Regions from separate parts of the Mesorhizobium sp. LNHC209A00 genome, predicted to be linked through region 3. Evidence: riboswitches for the same ligand, from Rfam matches in the RefSeq annotation. Region 3 holds a riboswitch; each other region holds the start of a gene.
The links. Region 3 has a riboswitch for thiamine pyrophosphate ahead of thiB (thiamine ABC transporter substrate binding subunit). Riboswitches for the same ligand answer to the same signal wherever they lie in the genome.
Positions count from the first base shown of each region.

Region 1 (3,202 bases), on a different contig from region 3:
CGCACGACCCGGGCAGGCCGCGCGGACAGCACATAGATGCGGTCGGACAGGAACAGGGCTTCGCGCACGTCATGGGTGATCAGCAACGCCGTCCAGTGGTGGTGCCGCCACATCTGTTCGAGCCAGCGCTGCATGGCCGCGCGGGTCAGGGCGTCGAGCGCGCCGAACGGCTCGTCGAGCAGCAACATATCGCGTTCCTGCACCACGGTGCGTAAAAGCGCCGTGCGCTGGCGCATGCCGCCCGAGAGCTGCGCTGGAAAGTGCCACTCGAAGCCGGCAAGCCCGAACTCCGCAAACAGCGGAGCCACACGCGTCCGTGCCGCCTTGCGGCTGACGCCTTGCACCTCGAGCCCGAGCGTGGTGTTGTCGAGAATGCGCCGCCACGGCATCAGCGCGTCGCGCTGCGGCATGAAGGCAAAATGCCTGCCATGATCGTCGAGCGGCCCGCCGTTGAAGAACATCTCACCCTCGCCATGCTCGGCGCCGGTCAGAAGCTGAAACAGCGTCGACTTGCCCGCTCCCGAAGGTCCAAGGATCGAGACGAATTCGCCGGCATCGACACGAAGCGAAATGTCGGCGAGCACATCGAGCCCGCCAAACACCTTGCGAACATGCCGCAGTTCGAGCCGGCTCATGCTTCTGGACCTTTTCCAGCGCCTTGCCTGCCAGCGGCTCCTTCCCAGGGCATGGCAAGACGCTGCAGCAGCATCGTCAGCCCGAACAGGATAAGGGTGAGCGCTGCGCTGACGCAGACGGCGGCTAGCACCAGGTCGGGACGGAAATTGTTCTTGGCGTTGAGCATGTAGATGCCCAGCCCTTTGGCCGCGCCCGCATATTCGGCGAAGATGGCGCCGACGACGGCATAGGTAATGGATATCCTGAGGCCAGCGAAGAAATAAGGCAGCGCCGAAGGCAATCGTGCCAGCAAGAAGACACGCCAACGCCCTGCTCCCATGGCACGCAGCATCTGACCGATCTCCACCTCGGTAGCCTCGTAGCCTTGTACCAGCGCGACCAGCATCGGGAAGAACGTGACCAGCGCCACCAGCACGATCTTGGGCGTCAGCCCGAAGCCGAACCACAGCACCACCAATGGCGCGATGGCGACCAGCGGCAAGGTCTGGCTGACTATGAAGATGGGAAACAGCGCGCGCCGCAAAGGCTGGAAGAAGTCGACCAGCATCGACAGCGCGAAGGCGGCGCTGAGCGAACAGGCAAAACCGATCAGCGTGGCGCGGACCGTGGGAACGGCGTTGTCGACCAAGGCTTCACGATTGAGCATCGCCTGTTCGAAGACGCGCGAGGGCGCCGGCAGAACCGTCGGCTTGATGCCGGATATGTTTGCGTACAGTTCCCAGGCCACTAGCACCAAACTGATCGATATCACGGCCGGCGCTGTTTTGGCGAAGAAGCCCGCGACGTTACGCGGGTTGAATGACGATGAGACCACGAGCGTTCAGACGGCAGTGGGACTGTTGGCCGAGACCGTGACATCGAGGGTTACATGGCCGGCGCCGGGCCCGAAGCGGCAGAAGGCTTCATCGAGGGCCGAGAAGATCGCGCCGGCATCGCCGCGCAGCTTGGTGCAGAAATTCTTGGAGCGATCGTAGACGCCGGACTGCTTCAGGAAATCTATGCAGCCATAGATTTCGTCCATGTGGTCGTCAGTACCCATCACATAGAGCGAGAACTGCGCCGCCGCCGGCTGGCCAGTGGCCGGCGCGCCGCGCACCGCGGTGATGGCGGCTTGCTTGCGCGGGCCGAGTGGCCCGGCAGGTCCGCCGAACGTGTCGGAGCGGCAGATCGGATCGTCCGGCTCGCCTGGGCAGCCACGCGAAATGGTGGCCGACAGCACGCAATGCCTGCCGCTGCCAGACGCGGCCACGAAAAGGTCGCGCAGCGCAGGGAATAACACCTCGGGGGCCCCGACCAGCAAGGTCGAGATGTCGTCGGTCTCGATCCTGAGCTTGTCGCGGAACGGATCGAGCGCGCCGAGCGCGCCCAGAATGACGCCGACGAAATCGTCGGCCATTGGATATAGGGAAACCTGTGCGCCTGAAAACATCGCCCGCCTCGCTCCGCTGGTATTACCCAGATCAGCTTCTAGGGTCTGTGGGCTTGCCGCCCCCGTCTCAGCCCCGACCGTACGGAGCACCCCTGTGGATGGGCGCGTTAGAGCATCATTCGGCCGGTTGGGGAAGCTGTTTCTTGGCAAGCCGCGCCAAAGCATTGCTCGAGCGCCAGGGCAATTGGACATCGCCGGCGCGGAAATTTGTCTGGAACCTTCGCCATTTCGAGGGGTTGTCCCACCAGTCGCTGGACGCGATTCCAGGATCAATTTTCCGTTCGGGATTGTGTCAGAACAAGAGATAGAGCGGTTCATGATTTCCGCGAAACCGTGCACCGCTCCCGGCGACGAGTTCACAGAAATGGAGACAAATCATGTTCATGAAAATCCTCGCGGCTTCGGCCTTCACCATTGCCCTTGCAACATCCGCCATGGCGCAAAGCAATAGCGCAGCCGGCGCGGATGGGTCCGGCGGCAGCGGCGAGTCCGTCACTGTGGACCCAAGCACCCCGGCTTCGCCCAGTACGATCGATCCGGGCTCGACCAACAGCACGACCACCACGCCGGGCGACATGAATTCCAATGCGGACAAGAATTGCCCCACCAACCCGCAGGGTGCACAGACGGACGCCAACGGCAACGCCACCGCGCCGACCGTGAACGACAACAACTGCGGAAAGTAGTTTGCCATCGCGATAATGGGAACCGCGGAAGCAGTTTCTGCGGTTCCCATTATTGGGATTCAGTGTCCGCGACTACCCGCCGCCGGCTCTGGTGCCGCTTCACTACCCACCCCGCCAAAGACCCTTAATTCAGCGTACGGTTTGCCGGCCCGCGGGCGTGCGAACGAGGCATATATTTTCATCAGCCGTTTGAGCAGGCGCCCGTAGGTGAGGTGCCGGACCCGGCCATTGGCAAGATCGAACTCCACCGTCCCCCATCGCCTTACCGGACCCTTTCCGGTTGGCGGACCCAGTCGCCTGACCTGGAAGGCCAGCCTGATCTGGCGGTCGGCGACATCCAGATAGATACCGGGTTTAGCGCCCAATACGTGCCACATCCGGGCAACGTGCCCGATCGACATGTCAGACGAAATCGCCATGTGGGCCCGCCCAAGTCGAGCCCAGACGAAAT
Region 1 covers NZ_AYWT01000001.1:708,161-711,362, forward strand. The annotation lists gene X739_RS162550 (ABC transporter ATP-binding protein) at 1-635, opposite strand, end outside; gene X739_RS162545 (ABC transporter permease) at 632-1,450, opposite strand; gene X739_RS162540 (YkoF family thiamine/hydroxymethylpyrimidine-binding protein) at 1,457-2,065, opposite strand; TPP riboswitch at 2,056-2,169, opposite strand; gene X739_RS162535 (hypothetical protein) at 2,443-2,751, shown strand; gene X739_RS162530 (formyltransferase family protein) at 2,811-3,202, opposite strand, start outside.
Region 1: linked by a shared signal. The riboswitch ahead of X739_RS162540 (YkoF family thiamine/hydroxymethylpyrimidine-binding protein) and the one ahead of thiB (thiamine ABC transporter substrate binding subunit) in region 3 are both predicted to bind thiamine pyrophosphate.

Region 2 (3,202 bases), on a different contig from region 3:
GCTTCGCCAACGGCGACGGTCACCGGATCTGATCGGTAACTGTGGCCCAAAGGATCACGCACCGGATGCGGATATTTGCCGGGCAGATACGCATAGCTCGGGAAACTTTTTTCGGGCAGCAAGCGAGGGCGAGACATAGGCCCAGCAAACATGAAAGTGCGTTAAGGGGCAATTCATGCTGACCGCGTCGTGACACGCAAGCAGTCTTAACGGGCTTGTAAAGGGTGTCGAGATTGGCCAAAACGCGCTTTGCCAAATTCATGACGTTGGGTAAGCGGCTGACGCAAGGAGAAGATATGATTTTGCGACTGAAGGAGCGGCTCGGCAAAAGGTTTGAGGAAGAAGTTGAATTCTTCAAAGGCTGGCAGAAGGACAAGAAGGGCGTGGGAGCCCTTATTCCCACTTCGGTTTATGCGGCACGCCGGATGGCAAGCGTGGTGAACCCACGGTCAGGATTGCCAATTCTGGAGCTTGGCGCGGGAACCGGTGTCATCACAAAGGCGATCCTGGCTAGGGGAATCAAGCCGCACCAGCTGGTTTCAGTCGAATATTCCAGGATTTTCTACGACGGCCTGGTGCAACGCTTCCCGAATGTGGACTTCAGATTGGGCGACGCATTTGCGCTGGACGAAGCTCTGGGTGAGCGCAAAGGTGAACAGTTCGATTGCGTTATAAGTGCAGTCCCGCTGTTGAGCTTTCCAATGCAACAGCGTGTCGCGCTGGTTGAGGATCTGCTCGCCCGTATTCCTGCCGGCCGGCCCGTGATTCAGATCACATACGGACCTCTGTCGCCGGTGATCAAGATGCCAGACCGTTACGTGGTTTCCCACTATGACTTCGTCGTCCGCAACATACCGCCGGCACAGCTCTGGACTTATCGTCGAGCAGTCTAGCCAAATCTGGACGGTTTCCTTCTCTGAGGGTTCCGCTGAGTGGTGGCCTTGCACCCAAATAGGATGTGGAACAGAGCAGGGGCAGATGCCTGATTGCCAAGAAGACGACGCGGTCCTTGATTTGACAGTGGGCGGGCCAAATGCGCTTGACAAAGCCGCGCCGGCCCGTTCAACCTGAGGCATTCACCAGGGGAGTCCCGGCAAGGGGCTGAGATACTGCTGGCTTTCGCGGCGCAGTGACCCGTTGAACCTGATCCAGTTCATACTGGCGTAGGGACGGTGCAAGCGCTTTGCGGGAGTTTACGCCCGAGGTCCTGTTTCGGCAGGTCTACAGAAGCGTCTTTTCATCCTTCCGGCACAGAACTGGGTCTCCAATGCATGAGCAAAGGAGCTCAAGATGAATGCCCTCACCCCCGCAGTGTCGACGGGACCGCTGCCCGCCTCCCGGAAAATCCACAAGCTCGGTACCATCCACTCGCAGATCAGGGTGCCGATGCGCGAAATCTCCGTCCATCCGACGGCGGGCGAACCGCCCGTCATCGTCTACGATCCGTCCGGCCCCTATACCGACCCGACAGTCGAAACCAGCATCGAAAAGGGCCTCGCGCGGATTCGCCATAAATGGGTTATCGCGCGGGGCGATGTCGAAGCCTATGACGGCCGCCATGTCCGGCCGGAAGACAACGGATTCGCGGTGGGCGAACGCCTGACACCGGAGTTTCCCGTTCGCAACCGGCCGCTCAGAGCCAAGGCCGGCAAGGCGGTGACACAGCTTGCCTATGCGCGCGCCGGCGTCATCACACCCGAAATGGAGTTCGTCGCCATCCGCGAGAACCTTGGTCGCGAGATCCTGCGCGGAAAGCTTGAGCGCGACGGCGAGGCTTTCGGCGCGACGCTGCCCGATTTCGTCACACCCGAATTCGTGCGCGACGAGGTGGCGCGCGGACGCGCGATCATTCCCGCCAACATCAATCATCCCGAGAGCGAGCCGATGATCATCGGTCGCAATTTTCTGGTCAAGATCAACGCCAACATCGGCAACTCCGCCGTCACATCGTCGATGGCCGAAGAGGTCGAAAAGATGGTGTGGGCGATCCGCTGGGGCGCCGATACGGTGATGGACCTGTCGACCGGCCGCAACATCCACAACATCCGCGAATGGATCGTTCGCAACTCGCCGGTGCCGATCGGCACGGTGCCGCTCTACCAGGCGCTCGAGAAGGTTGGCGGCATTGCCGAGGATCTGACCTGGGAGGTGTACCGCGACACGCTGATCGAACAGGCCGAGCAAGGCGTCGACTATTTCACCATCCACGCCGGCGTGCGGCTGCATTACATCCCGCTGACCGTCAACCGGGTGACGGGTATCGTCTCGCGCGGCGGCTCGATCATGGCCAAATGGTGCCTGCACCATCACCGGGAAAGCTTCCTCTACGAGCACTTCGCGGAGATCTGCGACATCTGCCGCGCTTATGACGTCTCCTTCTCGCTCGGCGACGGCCTTCGTCCCGGCTCGATCGCCGATGCCAACGACGCGGCGCAGTTCGCCGAGCTGGAAACGCTTGGCGAGCTGACGCAGATCGCCTGGGCGAAGGATTGCCAGGTGATGATCGAGGGGCCTGGCCACGTGCCGATGCACAAAATCAAGGCGAACATGGACAAGCAACTCGCCGTCTGCGGCGAGGCGCCTTTCTATACGCTCGGACCGCTGACGACCGACATCGCGCCGGGCTACGACCACATCACCTCAGGCATCGGCGCCGCGATGATCGGCTGGTTCGGCACCGCCATGCTCTGCTACGTCACGCCCAAGGAGCATCTCGGCCTTCCCGATCGCAACGACGTCAAGATCGGCGTGATCACCTACAAGATAGCCGCCCACGCCGCCGACCTGGCGAAGGGCCATCCGGCAGCGAAAGTCAGGGATGATGCGCTTTCCCGCGCGCGCTTCGAGTTCCGCTGGGAGGACCAGTTCAACCTGTCGCTCGATCCCGAAACGGCGCGGTCCTTCCATGACCAGACCTTGCCCAAGGAGGCGCACAAGGTGGCGCATTTCTGCTCGATGTGCGGGCCGAAATTCTGCTCGATGCGTATCTCCCACGACATCCGCGCCGAGGCACAGAAAGAGGGCATGGCGGCGATGGCGGCGAAATACCGCGAGGGCGGCGATCTCTACCTGCCGGCGGACGAGACCGGCGCACCGCTCATACCTCAGCCACGTGAGCCATCATGAAGGTCTTGGTCAAAGGGGCCGGCATTGCCGGCCTCACCGCCGCCTTCGAGTTCGCCGCACGCGGCGCGGCGGTTAC
Region 2 covers NZ_AYWT01000033.1:35,131-38,332, reverse strand. The annotation lists gene X739_RS1000000167425 (DUF309 domain-containing protein) at 1-122, opposite strand, end outside; gene pmtA (phospholipid N-methyltransferase PmtA) at 297-893, shown strand; TPP riboswitch at 1,072-1,188, shown strand; gene thiC (phosphomethylpyrimidine synthase ThiC) at 1,291-3,126, shown strand; gene thiO (glycine oxidase ThiO) at 3,123-3,202, shown strand, end outside.
Region 2: linked by a shared signal. The riboswitch ahead of thiC (phosphomethylpyrimidine synthase ThiC) and the one ahead of thiB (thiamine ABC transporter substrate binding subunit) in region 3 are both predicted to bind thiamine pyrophosphate.

Region 3 (3,202 bases):
TGAGCGTCGCGTTCAGCCAAGCTTCAGTCCTGTTGACGGAGAGGTAGCGGCGCGGCGCGACCGGCAGGTTGGCGTCGCCGACGACGTCGGCTCCGAGCCGGGTCAACGTCAGCACCACGATGAAGGTCAAGGCGATCTGCAGCAGTGTCAGCGCAACAGCCCTCGCGGGATCGAAATCGAAGCGCAATGCCTGATAGATGCCGACTTCGAGCGTCGTCGCGCCCGGCCCGCCGCCGAGCGTCAGCACGATGGTGAAGGATGTGATGCACAGCATGAAGACAAGTCCGGCGACACCGGGCAGCGCAGCACGCAGCGTCGGCCACTCGATCAGCCGGAATGCCGGCCGCGCCCCCATGCCGAGCTGGCTCGCCAGCCGCCATTGGTCGGAGGGAATGGTCTGCAGCGCCTCGAGGAGCAGACGTGTGGCCAGCGGCAGATTGAAGAAGACATGCGCGACGAGAATGCCGGACAGGCCATAGATGCCCGGCCAACCCTGGCCGCCAACCCAGTTGAACAGGCCCGCGAAATAGCCGGCGCGGCCATAAAGCGCCAGGATGCCGAGCGCCGCGACTATCGCCGGCAGCGCCAGCGGCACAGCGAAGAGCTGCAAGATGAAGGCACGGCCGAAAAACCGTGGATGCCGCGACAGCGCCCGCGCCACGAACAGGGCCGGCCCGACCGAGAGCAGCGTCGACAGGGCCGCTTGCAAGAGCGTGAACCGCACGACCCGGAACAGGTAGGGATCGAACGCGGCCCAAGCGCCGGAAAAATCGCGAGCACCTTCCACAAGCAGCCCCGCAAACGCGCCGCCGATCAAAATGGCGATGGCGGCGAGCCCTATGATGCCGGCTGTGATGCGGGTATCAGAGCGGGTTTGCACGCCGCACCATCAACGATTGGGTGAAGCTTAGGGAGCGTCGCCGTAGAGCGGTCATGTCACGAGATTAGCCCACAAAAGCTACTTGCTCATCACCGCCAGCCATTCATCGACCCAAGCCTTGCGGTTGGCCGCCACCTCCTCCGGGCTGAACAGCAAGGTTTTGGTCGGCTTGACCAGTTTGTCGAAGGCGGGGTTGAGCGGCTTGTCGGTCTTGCCGGCCGGGAACATCCAGTTGGTCTCGGGAATGGCTTCCTGGAATTTCGGTCCGGTCATGAAGGCCATGAACTTTTCCGCCAGCGGATTCTTGGCGCCGGTCATGGTGATGCCCGCGACCTCGATCTGCAGATATTCGCCTTCCTCGAACGACGCCGCCTGATAGCGCTCGGTGTTCTCGGCGACCATGTGGTAGGCTGGCGAGGTGGTGTAGGACAGCACCATCGGCGCCTCGCCCTTGGTGAACAGGCCATAGGCCTCGCTCCAGCCCGGCGTCACGGTCAGCACCTTGGTCTTGAGCTTGGCCCAGGCCTCGGGCGCCTTGTCGCCATAGACCGCCTTCACCCACAACAGCAGTCCGAGACCGGGCGTCGATGTGCGCGGGTCCTGGATGACGATCTTGTCGTCGGCGCTACCCTCCACCAAATCCTTCAGGCTTTTCGGCGGGGACTTCAGCTTCTGGGTATCGTAGACGACGGCGAAGTAGCCATAGTCGAAGGGAACAAAAGTACCGTCGCTCCAGCCACCCGGCACGTTGACGTCCGTCACTGCGCCATGTGGCGCGAACAGGCCCGAGGCCTTGGCATCGGCGGTGAGATTGGTGTCGAGACCGAGCACGATGTCGGCCTTGGTCGAAGCGCCTTCCAGCTTGACGCGGTTGAGCAGCGCCACGCCATCGGCGACCGAGACGAACTCGAGATCGCAGCCGCATTCTGCCTCGAATTCCTTCTTCACCACGGGACCGGGACCCCAGTCGGCGGTGAAGCTCTCATAGGTGTAGACGGTGAGCTTGTCCTTGGCCAAGGCCGGCCCGGACAGGGTCACTGCCGTGGCGGCGATCAGAGAATATAAAAGCGTGCGCATCGGCGCCTCCTTCGTTTGCGTTGAAAGGAATTGAGGCGTCGGAGTGTCCGAAACGTCTAATCCCTCCGCCGGTACAAACCGGATCAGGTTCAGCGGGTTGGCGAGACTGCCTCTCAGCCGGCCCGCGAAATTCGCGTCCGGCACCCCGTTAGAGCGTTTCGACACATAGGCCGGGCCGATGACCCGCGCAAGTGGGACTTTGCCGCCTTCCGTTTCCGGTGCCGGGCTGGTAAGGCGACGGGATATGAGCATATTCACCATCCTGCTTGGCGGCGATCTCATCCGCACGCCTCGGCTCGACCGCCAGGTCGAAGGCTCGCGCGTCATCGCCGCCGACGCCGGCATTGGCCATGCGCGGATGCTGGGCCTCGTGCCGGAACTGTGGGTGGGTGATTTCGACTCGGTTCCGGCTGATCTGCCCGCCGACCTCGCCGCCGTGCCGCGGCAAACCTTCCCGGCGGAAAAGGACAAGACCGACGGAGAACTGGCGATCGCGGCCGCACTGGAGCGCGGGGCGACCCGCCTTGTGCTGGCGGGCGCATTCGGCGGCAAGCGCGCCGACCACGCCTTCCTGCATCTGGCGCTTGGCCTGCGGCTGGCCGAGGCCGGAATGGATGTGTGTCTGACCAGCGGCGCCCAGGAAGGTGTTCCCTTGCTGCCCGGTAGGGCCGGCTTCGATTATGCCGACGGCACGCTGCTCTCGATTCTCGGCTTCTCCGAACTCTCCGGCCTGACCGTCACGGGCGCCAAATGGCCGCTCGACAAGGTTGAGGTGGCATTCGGTTCGTCACTGACCATTTCCAACGAGGTCAAGTTCGGCAAGACCGGGGGCCGCCTCGACATCGCGCTCGGCCATGGCCGCGCGCTGCTGCTCGCCCATCCCTATCCATTGCCCGAAAGCTGACATGGCCCCGCCTCTTCTCAATCTCGACGGGATAAGACTGACCTTTGGCGGCGCGCCACTGCTCGACGGCGCCGCCTTGACCGCTTCGGCCGGCGACAAGATTGCGCTGGTCGGCCGTAACGGATCCGGCAAGTCGACGCTGCTCAAGATCGCCGCCGGCCTGATCGAGCCACAGGACGGCGAGGTGTTCCGCCAGCCTTCGGCGACGGTGCGTTATCTGCCGCAAATGCCCGACATGGACGGCTTTGCCACCGTGCGCGCCTATGTCGAGGCCGGGCTCGGGCCCGCCGACGATCCCTACCGCGCCAGCTATCTGATGGAGCATCTCGGCCTGTCGGGCG
Region 3 covers NZ_AYWT01000026.1:36,781-39,982, forward strand. The annotation lists gene thiP (thiamine/thiamine pyrophosphate ABC transporter permease) at 1-880, opposite strand, end outside; gene thiB (thiamine ABC transporter substrate binding subunit) at 959-1,957, opposite strand; TPP riboswitch at 2,001-2,115, opposite strand; gene X739_RS138250 (thiamine diphosphokinase) at 2,202-2,861, shown strand; gene X739_RS138245 (ABC-F family ATP-binding cassette domain-containing protein) at 2,863-3,202, shown strand, end outside.